DNA from 3 places in the Rhodococcus globerulus genome. Region 3 is predicted to be linked to each of the others. Evidence: riboswitches for the same ligand, from Rfam matches in the RefSeq annotation. Region 3 holds a riboswitch; each other region holds the start of a gene.
The links. A riboswitch is a leader RNA that binds a small molecule or an ion and turns the genes downstream of it on or off. The one in region 3 is predicted to bind S-adenosylmethionine.

Region 1: another riboswitch for S-adenosylmethionine. It lies ahead of KYT97_RS31255 (putative leader peptide); the one in region 3 lies ahead of KYT97_RS27460 (LLM class flavin-dependent oxidoreductase).
Region 2: another riboswitch for S-adenosylmethionine. It lies ahead of KYT97_RS22305 (aminotransferase class V-fold PLP-dependent enzyme); the one in region 3 lies ahead of KYT97_RS27460 (LLM class flavin-dependent oxidoreductase).

What each region holds. Positions count from the first base shown of each region.
Region 1 covers NZ_CP079698.1:2,479,408-2,483,072, forward strand. The annotation lists gene KYT97_RS11290 (ABC transporter permease) at 1-322, opposite strand, end outside; gene KYT97_RS11295 (ABC transporter substrate-binding protein) at 326-1,966, opposite strand; gene KYT97_RS31255 (putative leader peptide) at 2,134-2,223, opposite strand; SAM riboswitch class I at 2,233-2,327, opposite strand; gene KYT97_RS11300 (GNAT family N-acetyltransferase) at 2,415-2,948, opposite strand; gene KYT97_RS11305 (FAD-dependent oxidoreductase) at 2,981-3,665, opposite strand, start outside.
Region 2 covers NZ_CP079698.1:4,901,993-4,905,657, reverse strand. The annotation lists gene KYT97_RS22315 (PaaX family transcriptional regulator C-terminal domain-containing protein) at 1-41, shown strand, start outside; gene KYT97_RS22310 (LLM class oxidoreductase) at 20-634, opposite strand; gene KYT97_RS22305 (aminotransferase class V-fold PLP-dependent enzyme) at 765-2,087, opposite strand; SAM riboswitch class IV at 2,142-2,256, opposite strand; gene KYT97_RS22300 (BCCT family transporter) at 2,799-3,665, shown strand, end outside.
Region 3 covers NZ_CP079698.1:6,031,278-6,034,942, forward strand. The annotation lists gene KYT97_RS27455 (NtaA/DmoA family FMN-dependent monooxygenase) at 1-497, opposite strand, end outside; gene KYT97_RS27460 (LLM class flavin-dependent oxidoreductase) at 517-1,743, opposite strand; SAM riboswitch class IV at 1,833-1,946, opposite strand; gene KYT97_RS27465 (stealth family protein) at 2,359-3,665, shown strand, end outside.

The sequences.
Region 1 (3,665 bases), 3.2 Mb from region 3:
TTGCCAGCACCAACGTGCTCGGCAGCGCCGAGAAGATCGCATCCGTCACCGACTGACCGGTGGAGATCGACGTGCCGAAATCACCGCGCAGCGCATTGGTCAACGAAGTCCAGTACTGCGCCCACACCGACTGGTCCAGGCCGTATCGTGCTCGAAGCTGTTCGAGTGCAGCCTGATCCACCGCCACACCCTGTCCTGCCGACTCCGCAGCCATGCTGACCGGATCACTCGGCAGGAGGAACAAGATCACGAACGAGATGGTGAACGCTGCCCAGAGGACCAGCGCAGCCTGCCCCAGTCGGGCGAGTACGTATCGCGTCATGACTTACTTACCCGACAACCATGCGTCGTAGAACTGCAGACGTGAGGAGGCCTCGAACTTCAGATCCTGCACCGAGGCTCCGGCGCCGACTGCCTGCGACAGTTCGATCGTCGGAATCGAGAGTCCACGATCGATGATCAGTTCCTGTGCCTGAGCGACCAATTCACCGCGTGCCGCCGTGTCGGTGGTTGCGAGCTGCTCCGTCAATACCTTGTCGAGTTCCGGATCGGCGGTGCGCTTGTTGAGGTTTCGACCGTCGATGCCGAATGACGCCCGAAGAATGTCCGCATCTGCACGAGTGGCGTTGTAGTACACAGCATCGTAGTCACCCGAAGTCTGCTTCTCGGTGAGTTCCCCGTTGGACAGCAGGTTGAGCTTCGCATCCACACCCACCTTCCGCAGCTGCTGCTGAACCAGCTCGAGGATTGCCTGGTTGCCGGCGAACGCCGGGCTGAAGGAAATCGCGAAAGTCAGTTTCTGGCCGTCCTTCTCACGCACTCCGTCTGAACCGGCCTTCCACCCTGCCGCATCGAGTAGCCTTTCCGCTTTGTCAGCGTCATAGGTCACGACACCTGATTGATCGGCATAGAGCGGAGTGGTGTGCGCAAGTGGGCTCGTCGCCGGGAAGAACGACGGATCCAGCACCGTGTCGACAAGTTCCTGCCGATTGATGGCGGGGATGATTGCCTGGCGCACAGCCTGATCGGCAAGAACACCGCGGCTCACGTTGGGCTGGAAGAAGAAGCTCACACCAGGATTGGGCCGGGTGAGAATTCGCCCGCCTGCCGCTTCGATCTGCGGAGCGTCCTGCGTCAACGCGTCACTGACCGCGTCCAGTTGGCCGGATGCGACGCTGCCCGCACGCACTCCCGACTCCGGCACAACCGTGAAGTTGACGCCGTCCAGATACGCCTCCCCCTGGTGGCCGGTCACATCCGAGGCCCAGTTGTACCCGGCGCGCTTCTCGATCGCGACCGATCGATCCTGCTGCCAATCCGTGTAGACGAACGGGCCGGATCCGACAACGGCTGTCCCGGAGCAACGCTGCTCCGACGGTAGTGCCGTGGTCGAGTCCGCCAGAATGCCGAGCTGCGGGGTCGAAGTTGCCTGCAGGAACTGAACATTGGGACCGGAGAAATTGATCTTGGCGGTGTGGGCGTCGACGACCTCGGTGCCCGTGTACGAGGACAGGTAGCTCTTTGCCAGTGAGGCGTTCGGGCCCAGATCCTTGACCACGTCGAAGTTCTTCTTGACCGACTCGGCCGTCACCGGCGTACCGTCACTGAACGTGACATCGTCGCGCAACGTGAACGTGAAGCTTGCTGCATCGGGGCTGATGTCCCAACTCTTTGCCAGCCACGGTGTGATCTCACCCGTCTCCGGATCCTGGTCGGTCAGCGAATCAACCACGGTACGAGTGACATACACGGTCTGATTCGTGCCCGCCTGTGCGGGGTCGGCGCAGGTAGGCGCCGTCGAGAGTCCGTAGCGCAGGGTTCCACCTGACTGGGCCGGCCCGGCGTCGGCGCTGGTGTCGCCACTACTGGTGCTGCAACCGGCAAGTACGGTGCCGAGAACCGAGATAGCGCCGATACCAGCGGCGACGGTGACGCGTGAGCGAGCACCGATTGAGCGTGAAGACACCAAGAACTCCTAAAGGGGCATGCGGAAAAGCGCGCTTGTCACCACCGGAGAACGGGGCAAGCAAGCACGAATCAGCTACGAAGAGAAGAGAAAACAGGCTTACCCACGTACGGGAGCCTCGAGAGACTGACCAGGGTCAACTACGACGGCAAACATCGCGGCCATGGTCAGTGAGTACAGAACGATCCTGCTGTGCGGCACAGGTCTACGTGACGACGCGACCACGCGGTATCGAAACCGCCTTCAACTGCCTTCATTACTTCATTCCTCCATCGATCCTGGCGGTAGCACCCTCACGCGATGACACGAAGGGTTGCTGCGACTTCATTGAGCCAGGTCTCTCTGTCGCTCGAGATGGTCTTTCGCAAGTCTACGAGATGATCGCGAGTTGTCAACTCGTTCAGTAGGAATTGCAGGCTACGCCACATTTTCGGGAACGCCGCCGCGCTCATGCCGATACCCGCCGGTCGTAGTCATGTCGCACCTGCAGCTTCTTCTCGAATGGATGAATCCCCACCTCGAGCGGTGATAGTGCAGTGTCGTACAGCGGTGCGTAGCCACAGGACAAGTAGAGCGCGACCGCTTCGGGTTGGCGCGGACCGGTTGTGAGATAGACCCTGCGGTATCCCCGAGCTGCGATCTCGGACTCCAACTCCCGGACAACGATCTTTCCGAGGCCACGCTGACGAAAGGACGCTGACGTCCAGATTCTTTTCAGTTCGGCAGTGGTGGAATCGAATTGACGAAACGCACCACCGGCGATGGCTTGATCACCGAGCGTGAGAACCAGCAGCGCTCCGTGCGGAGGCGCAAATTCCTCGGCCGGATAGGTGGTGAGATCTTCGAATATCTCGTCACGCGTACCGCCGTATCGCGAACTGTATTCCAGCGCCAATTCCGCGATGAGCGGCGCTGCCAGCGGATCGTTCTGCGACACCGACCGCACCTCTACGCCGCCGATTCCCGCAATCTCGACACTCATATGATCTTCCTTTCGGTTTCCTTGCGCCGCATTCACCGCACCCCTAACTGGAATTGCTGCGGCGACAGAGCATTTCCTTCCACCAGATCAGCCACCAGCTCACCCAACGCCGGCCCGAATTTGAATCCGTGTCCGGAGAAACCTGCGGCGACGGTGATCGCACCGACCCTGTCGATCACAAAATTGCTGTCAGGTGTGCTGGTGTACAGGCAGGTCAGGGACTCGACCTGCGTCGAATCGACACCCGGCAACCAGGCTTCGGCATAGTCGACCAGACGCTGTTCGCCTGCGATGTCGGGCGTGTAGCTGCGAGTCTGCGGAGTCACCTCCGGCCCCGTCGCATGCTCGCCGATCTTGATGCCGTCTTCGGAACCGAGCCCGTAGATCCCGGCTGTGTCCAGCTCTGCACCGGGATGATGGACAAAGCTCGGCCACGCGGTTCCCGGATCGAGTGGCGCAAAGTGTGCCGGTTGTTCTTGCGTCGTGCGCAAAGTCGGCAACACGACCGATGCGCCGAGTTCGCTTCGCCCGATCAATTCCGCGGTCCACGCGCCGGCGGCAATAACGACGTGCCGCCCTCGCAGCGTCCCGCCCTCCGTGATCACGTCGACGCCGTACGACGCCTCGGCAACTGCCAGGACGCGCGTGTCGTGGCGGACGTCAGCTCCCTCGAGTCGCGAACCCGCTTCGAGGGCGACGACAGCGCGGTCCGCGTGC
Region 2 (3,665 bases), 1.1 Mb from region 3:
ACGCAGATGCAATCGGTGATCAGGACGCGAGAGTGCGCTGACGCTGGGGCAATCCGAAGCGACCGAGAACTTCGTCGACAGCGGTGGCCGGAGTCACCAATCCCCGCGACTGCAGCCACGGAATGGTTTCGCCGACAAGATGTTCGAGAGTTCGAGGCAACGACAACGGGAGCAAAGTCACACCGTCTGCGACGTCGGCAGCCCGAATATCGGCAATCAAACTGCCGAGCCCGGACGGCGTACCGACGTAGTGCAGCGATGCCGGGACTCGCGGGACGTTCAGCGCACTGTCCAACTGCGCCAACTCTTTACGCGCGGCCCGCGCTTCCGGAGCGATCAGAACTTCGAGATCGACCAACACTGCAACAGAGTCGGGATCGCGGCCGTCCTCGGCGATCGCTGCACGAATCTGGGCGCGCTGAGCCTGCGCATCGCGCAGGTCGCTGGCCCGGATACGAATGACATTGACAGGGAAGGCCGTTAGATCGAGAAGGGTGTCACCTTCGGTGAGATCCACCCAGTAATCCGCGCCGATGAGCGGAAGGTTTCCGGGAGCTCCTTCGGCGGCGGGGTGGTGGCCGAATCCGGTGAGTTCAACAGCTACATGCAGGGAATGAGATGCGATAGAAGACATGTGTTTCTCCGAAAGTATGGAGGGAGGGGTGAGCGCGAGACGATCGTCAGCTCGTACACATTCCAAACGTCGCAGTTGTCATGTCTGCCATGTTAGTTGCCTATTTCGATCAGTGCATCCGGATATGGGCTCAGACGCATTCGGCTGCGCCGGCGTCGCCGGCGGTGCCACCAAGGAAAGTGCGGGTCTCGGGCACGGGATTCCATGCACCGGCGGTCTTTTCGTAGTTCCAATCACGCTGATTCGAAACCAGGATGCTCACGGCGTTGATCAGGCGGGTGACGTCGTCGGAGCTGCTGCCCAACCCGAGGCTGGCGCGCACGGCACCGCCGGACAGGCCGAGACGCGAGAGCAGCGGGTGCGCGCAGAAGCGTCCGTCGCGGACGCCGATGCCGTGTTCTGCGGAGAGGAATGCGGCAACCTCGCCGGCCTCGTAGCCGTCGACCGTGAAGGTGACGATTCCGACGGCGTCGGGAGCATCGGCCCACAACCGGAGCAAGTTGACGCCGGCGATGGCGGCCAGTCCGTCGGTCAACTGAGCGGTGAGCGCCTTCTCGTGCTCCGAGATGGCGTCGAAGTCGAGCGCGGTCAGTGCGTCGCAGGCTGCGGCGATTGCAGCAGCACCGAGGACGTTGGGCGAACCGGCCTCGTGACGGGCGGGAGCACAGGCCCACTCGGTGGATTCCAGCGTCACCTCACGGACAGCGCCGCCACCGGCAAGGTACGGCTTGGCCTCGTCGAGCCAGTCGCGGCGACCGACGAGGACGCCGGCACCGAACGGTGCGTACAGCTTGTGACCCGAGAACGCGAGGTAGTCGACTCCGCATTCCTGCAGATCGATACGACGATGGGGAGCCAACTGAGCGGCGTCGACGAGGATGCGTGCACCACAACGGTGTGCAATGTCCGCGAGGCGTGCGATCGGCAGGATCTCGCCGGTCACGTTGGACGCTCCCGTGATGGCGAGGAGCGCGGCGGGCTTGGTGCACAGTTCCGCAATCAGGCGCTCGATGGTCTCTTCGACGGTATCGGCGGCCGTGACGATGCGAGCGTCGTTCCAGGGCAACAGGTTTGCGTGATGCTCGACGTCGAGAACGACGGTGCTGCCGGGCACGGACTGAGCGAGAAGATTGAGCGAGTCCGTGGTGTTGCGGGTGAAGACGACAACCTGATCGTCAGCGCAGTTCACGAAGCGAGCAACCGATTCGCGAGCGTTCTCGTAGGTCAGCGTGGAGATCCGGGAGGCGTATCCGGCACCGCGGTGAACGCTGGCGTACGTGGGAAGAAGTTCCGCAATGCGATCGGTGACCTGGGCCAATGCGGGCGCGCTCGCTGCGTAGTCGAAGTTCGCGTAGGAACACTCACCACCCTGGACGAGGGGAACCTGTAGGTCGGCGCCAGAAACCTTGGCAATGGGAGCGGTGCAGGTATCGGCACTCAGAACAGCAGTCATCGAAGACAATCCTCACGTTCAAGGACTCATTCGTTCGGGTGATGTCCCCGGAAGAGTCCGCGCTTGCCGAATCCGTTTTCGGATACAGCCGGGTCGTCACCCGGAGCACCCCACCGCGGAGGAGGGTTGCCGACCAGCAAGCCGGGGCTGAACACTGGTACTCGTGACCTGCAAACGAGAATGGCAGGAGTCAACCGGCTTGTCAACCCCAACGCAGAACACGCTCTCGACTCCGACAAATCGCCCGACATCTCTTCGTGGTGACCACCATCACGGTAACGTTTCGGCCTCCGTGGCACCGCAACCTTCCGAGGAGCCTTCACGGGCCATAAGCGCTTGACCTACAGAATCATTCACCGAGTTTGACAAATACGATTCGTTCCGAATCTCGCATTGACCCTTCATTCCTTGCATTCCAGAGAGATTCGAACAGATTTCGAGCAAACGATTACGAGAATCCTTAAACAGCAACAAAATACAGATCGATAGTCGAACAAGACCGGCAGATTCGTCAACACTGCACCATCTTTCATTCATTTGAGTCGCCAGAACTGCGCAGCTACGTTGAATTGCAAAGCAATAGCCCGGTCTTTACTGCGATGGTGCGAGCGCATGCCCACCTACGTGACCTGTGGCCGCCGTACGAGGGCTGAGCGCGTCGACGATGTCGCCGGAGTGCGACAAGAACGCTGAACTGTGTGAAGGAGCGAGATGACTGCGGTCAAAAACGCGTGGAGGGGACTACGGAAACCCGTATTCGTCCCGGCATCGATAGTGATCTTCGGGTTGATCGCCTTTGCTGTGATCTACTCCGGGACTGCGTCCGACGCCTTCCAGAGCCTCAACAACGCCATCACCGATGGTGTCGGCTGGTGGTACATCCTGTCTGCCACCGGATTTGTGGTCTTTGCGCTCTACTGCGCGATCAGCCGGATCGGCAACATCAGACTCGGCCGCGACGACGAACAGCCCGAGTTCGGCATGATGTCCTGGTTTGCCATGCTCTTCAGTGCAGGCATGGGCATCGGTCTGGTGTTTTACGGAGTGGCAGAACCACTTTCGCACTACGTGGACCCGCCGGTCGCGGGCCGGGTAGCAGGATCGACCGACGCGGCCGCAAATCAGGCAATGGAACTGACGATGTTCCACTGGGGCCTGCACGCGTGGGCAATCTACGTTGTCGTCGGCCTCGGACTGGCGTACATGACCTACCGCAAGGGTCGCCCGCTGTCGATCCGCTGGCTCCTCGAACCCCTGCTCGGACGCGCCCGCATCGAGGGCAAGATCGGGCACGCCATCGACGTCGTTGCGATCGTCGGCACCCTGTTCGGCGTCGCTACCTCGCTCGGATTCGGTGTTCAGCAGATTACCGCCGGCCTCGACTACCTCGGCTGGGTGGAGACCGACAACTGGTTGGTCATCGCCATCATTGTCATCGTGACAGGTATGGCTACATTCTCCGTGGTCTCCGGCGTCACCAAGGGACTGAAGTGGCTCTCCAACATCAACATGATCCTGGCCGCGGTTCTAGCTCTGTTCGTGCTGATCCTCGGCCCCACGCTGTTCCTCCTGCAGTCC
Region 3 (3,665 bases):
CAGATTTCACGGACGAGTGCGACGGTTTCCTCGGCGCGCTCGTACCGCTGCGCACGATCGAGGTAACCGCCGCGACGGAAGTTCTGCCCGGTGAAGGCATCGAACGACGTCACGACGTTCCAGGCCGCGCGGCCACCGGACAGTTGATCAAGTGTCGCGAACTGTCTGGCCAATTCGTACGGCTCGTTGAACGTCGAGTTGATGGTGCCGGCCAATCCGAGGTGTTCGGTTACTGCCGCCAATGAGGCGAGCACCGTGAAGGTATCCGGCCTGCCGATGATGTCCTGATCGAAGATCTGTCCCGCGCGTTCGCGAAGTGCCAGTCCTTCTGCCAGGAAGAAGAAGTCGAATTTTCCGCGCTCGGCGGTTCTAGCGGTGTGTTCGAAGGAGTCGAATTCGATCTGGCTGCCCGCCTGCGGATCCCACCACGCCGTCTGATGGTTGACGCCGCCCAGGTAGGCACCCAAGATGACCTGCTTACGCTGCTGAGAACTCATGAAAGTATTCCTCGTCTGTTCAGGCAGCCGGAGTGCCGGCGGCGTAGCGGTTGGGGACGTCGATCGGCAATCCGAGAAGTCCGCGGAGATTCGTATCTGGATACGCTGGGCGGAATACGTTGCGCTTCTGCAGTTCTGGTACCAGGTCATTCACAATCGTGTCAAGATCGTCCACGGCAACACCGGGTCGCAAACGAAAGCCCTCGATCCCCAACTGCTGCCAGCGGAGAAGGTGATCGGCCAATTCAGCCGGCGTGCCGGTGAAGATCAGTGCATCAGAGCGGTACTGGGTACCCGACGCATTGTCCAGGCGGTCGAGTCGTTCTCGACCCGATTCCCCTGCCGCATCGAAGAACACAACAATGTCGCCGTATACCCGGAGCGGTTCGCCCGAGCGCTCAACCCGTTCCTGCGCCGCCCGCACTTCGGCGAGAATCGAGGGCACCTGACCATCGTCGAGAGGAGTCACAAACACCAGATCGGCTGTTCGAGCAGCCAGCTCGTACGGAACGCGCTGGTGTGCCAAAGCTGCGACAAGTGGCTGCCCCTGCGGCGGCCGCGGAGTGACCGACGGTCCACGCACGGATAGGTACTTGCCCTCGAAGTCGATGTAATGCAACTTGTCTCGATCGATGAACCGTCGATGCTCCACGTCACGAATTTCGGCGTCATTCTCCCAGCTGTCCCAGAGGCGCCGAACCACATCGACGGCCTCAGCCGACTCTTCGAACAGATCCCGTACGAAATCGGGAAGGTTGCCTGAAACCAGCAACGCCCGATCATCTTCGGTCAACGCGGGGATATCGCGCCGGCCGAAATGCGAGGCCTCCGCTTCGGACGCTGAGACTTTCACCTGCAACCCGCCGCGGCCTCGCGACGTGTAGTCGAGTGTTGCAACAGCTTTGGAGACATGAAACGGCTCGGTATGCGTCGTGGTGATCGTCGGAATCAACCCGATATTGCGCGTCACCGGTGCCAGCCTGGCTGCCACGAGATGTGCGTCCAGTCGAGCGCGCACACGATCGACTGCGTCACCGACTGGCTCGAATGGGTTACCCGGTACGGAAAGACTGTCCTCGATACTCACGAAGTCGAGCAGACCGCGTTCGGCTGTAGTAACGAGATCGGTCCAGTACGACGCGGTGAACAGCTCGCTCGGACGCGAATGGGGTTCTCGCCAGGCCGCCGGGTGCCAGCCGGCGCCGTCAAGCGCTACGGCGAGGTGGATGGGAAGGGTGGAGGTCATCGGCTTCTACTCCTGTTCGAGGACTACTCGGGAGCGCACAGTGCCGGCCGCAGAACCGTCAGCCCTCTTTCACTGACGGGTAGTGCCGCAACTGCCGCTTGCGACACACACCACGCGTGTCGCCAGGTGTGATCCCGGGGCACCCCATCGGCATGAAGGGTTGCCGTCCAGCTAGCCGGTCCTTGTCGCTGGAACTCTGCACCTGCTGTGATCGTATCGAGAACAGCGCTTGGTCCCTATGAACCCGAGATGCCAGAAGATGGCAGAAACCACGCGCCACCTGCCACAACCGACACCCGATCCTTTTCACTCTCGAGGATTCGAATTCGCGTGTCGGTACCGAGTATGCGCAAACTCCCCACCAACACGAATCGCTCCAATTCCCGACTAGACTGGCACGACACCGCCTCCGCGCGCCCTGTCATCGAAAGGCACGTCATCACACAATCTCCCGCTCCGCACGACATCTACTTCGTACCCCCGGAGCAGGACACCACTGACACAGTGAAACCCGTCTCGTCCTCCGTGCGCGCTCGATTGGAGGACCGTCCGGAAACTGTGCGGTTCAAGAATCGGTTTGCCCTCCCTATCGTCACCACAACCCCGCTCGAAGCGATGATCGAGGACCTGCTGTTCATCCGCGATATTCTCGACGCGGCAGGTGTCGAATACCTCCTCGTACGCGGCAACGACGAACGAGCAGTCATCGCGGTCAACTGGGACAACCGAAAGAAATTGCGCCGCGCGCTGATCGACGGATGCCAGAACACACCCTTCTATTCGAAGACTCTCGACGCTAAGAAGAGTCCAGCGCTCTTGATAGCCGACGGCGCACTGTCCACCACACCAAAAGCCCGCATCTTTCGACTTTTTCGGCCGCGTGTTCATCTGGCGAGTGGTCTCAACTACGGCGCGAATATCGGACTTCAGATCGAACTGTGGTCGATGTCCGACACAGAGATCGTTTTGCCCATCGAAAATTCACTGACCCGGCGGACGGTGCGTCCGGAAGAAGCAGTTCGTGGAACGGTGGAGCGTTTCGGCCGTGTGTGGCCGACGATCGAGAACATGTTTGCCGCCCATGCCTCCGACATCAATTTCGACATCGACCTCGTCTTTTCCTGGGTGGACGGTTCTTCCGAGGAATTTCAGGCGCAACGCGCACTTCGGATGCAGAACTACATTGTCGGTGAAGGTGACGAATCCGCAGCACGATTCCGTCAAATCGACGAATTGAAGTACGCACTACGGTCCGTGCACATGTATGCGCCGTGGATCCGAAGAATCTTTGTCGCCACCGATTCCGATCGTCCGGCCTGGCTGGCCGACGATCCTCGGGTCACTTTCATGCCCAGCGAAAAGTTCTTTGCCGACCCGTCTGTACTGCCCACTCACAATTCTCAAGCGGTCGAATGCCAACTGCATCACATCCCCGGACTCTCCGAACATTTCCTCTATTCGAACGACGACATGTTCTTCGGCAGATCCGTCGGCCCCGACATGTTCTTCTCGCCCGGTGGAATCAGCATGTTCATCGAGGCGGATACGCGAATAGGTTTGGGACACAACGACGACGATCGCAGCGGATTCGAGAATGCGGCTCGGGTCAATCGACGTCTACTACAAGAGCGATTCGGATTGATGACAACTCGACACCTCGAGCATGCCGCCACCCCGCTACGCAAAAGTGTCATGGCGGAAATGGAACGCGAATTCGCGGACGATTTTGCGGCCACCGCTGCGAGTACCTTCCGCGCAAGCACCAACATTTCGGTCACCAATTCGCTGTACCACTACTACGCGCTGATGAGCGGCCGCTCCGTCGTACAGAAGTCGGCTACCGTCAAATACGTCGACACCACTGTCAAAGCCGGTTTGCGACAGATGAATTCACTACTCAAAGACCGTTCGATGGATTTCTT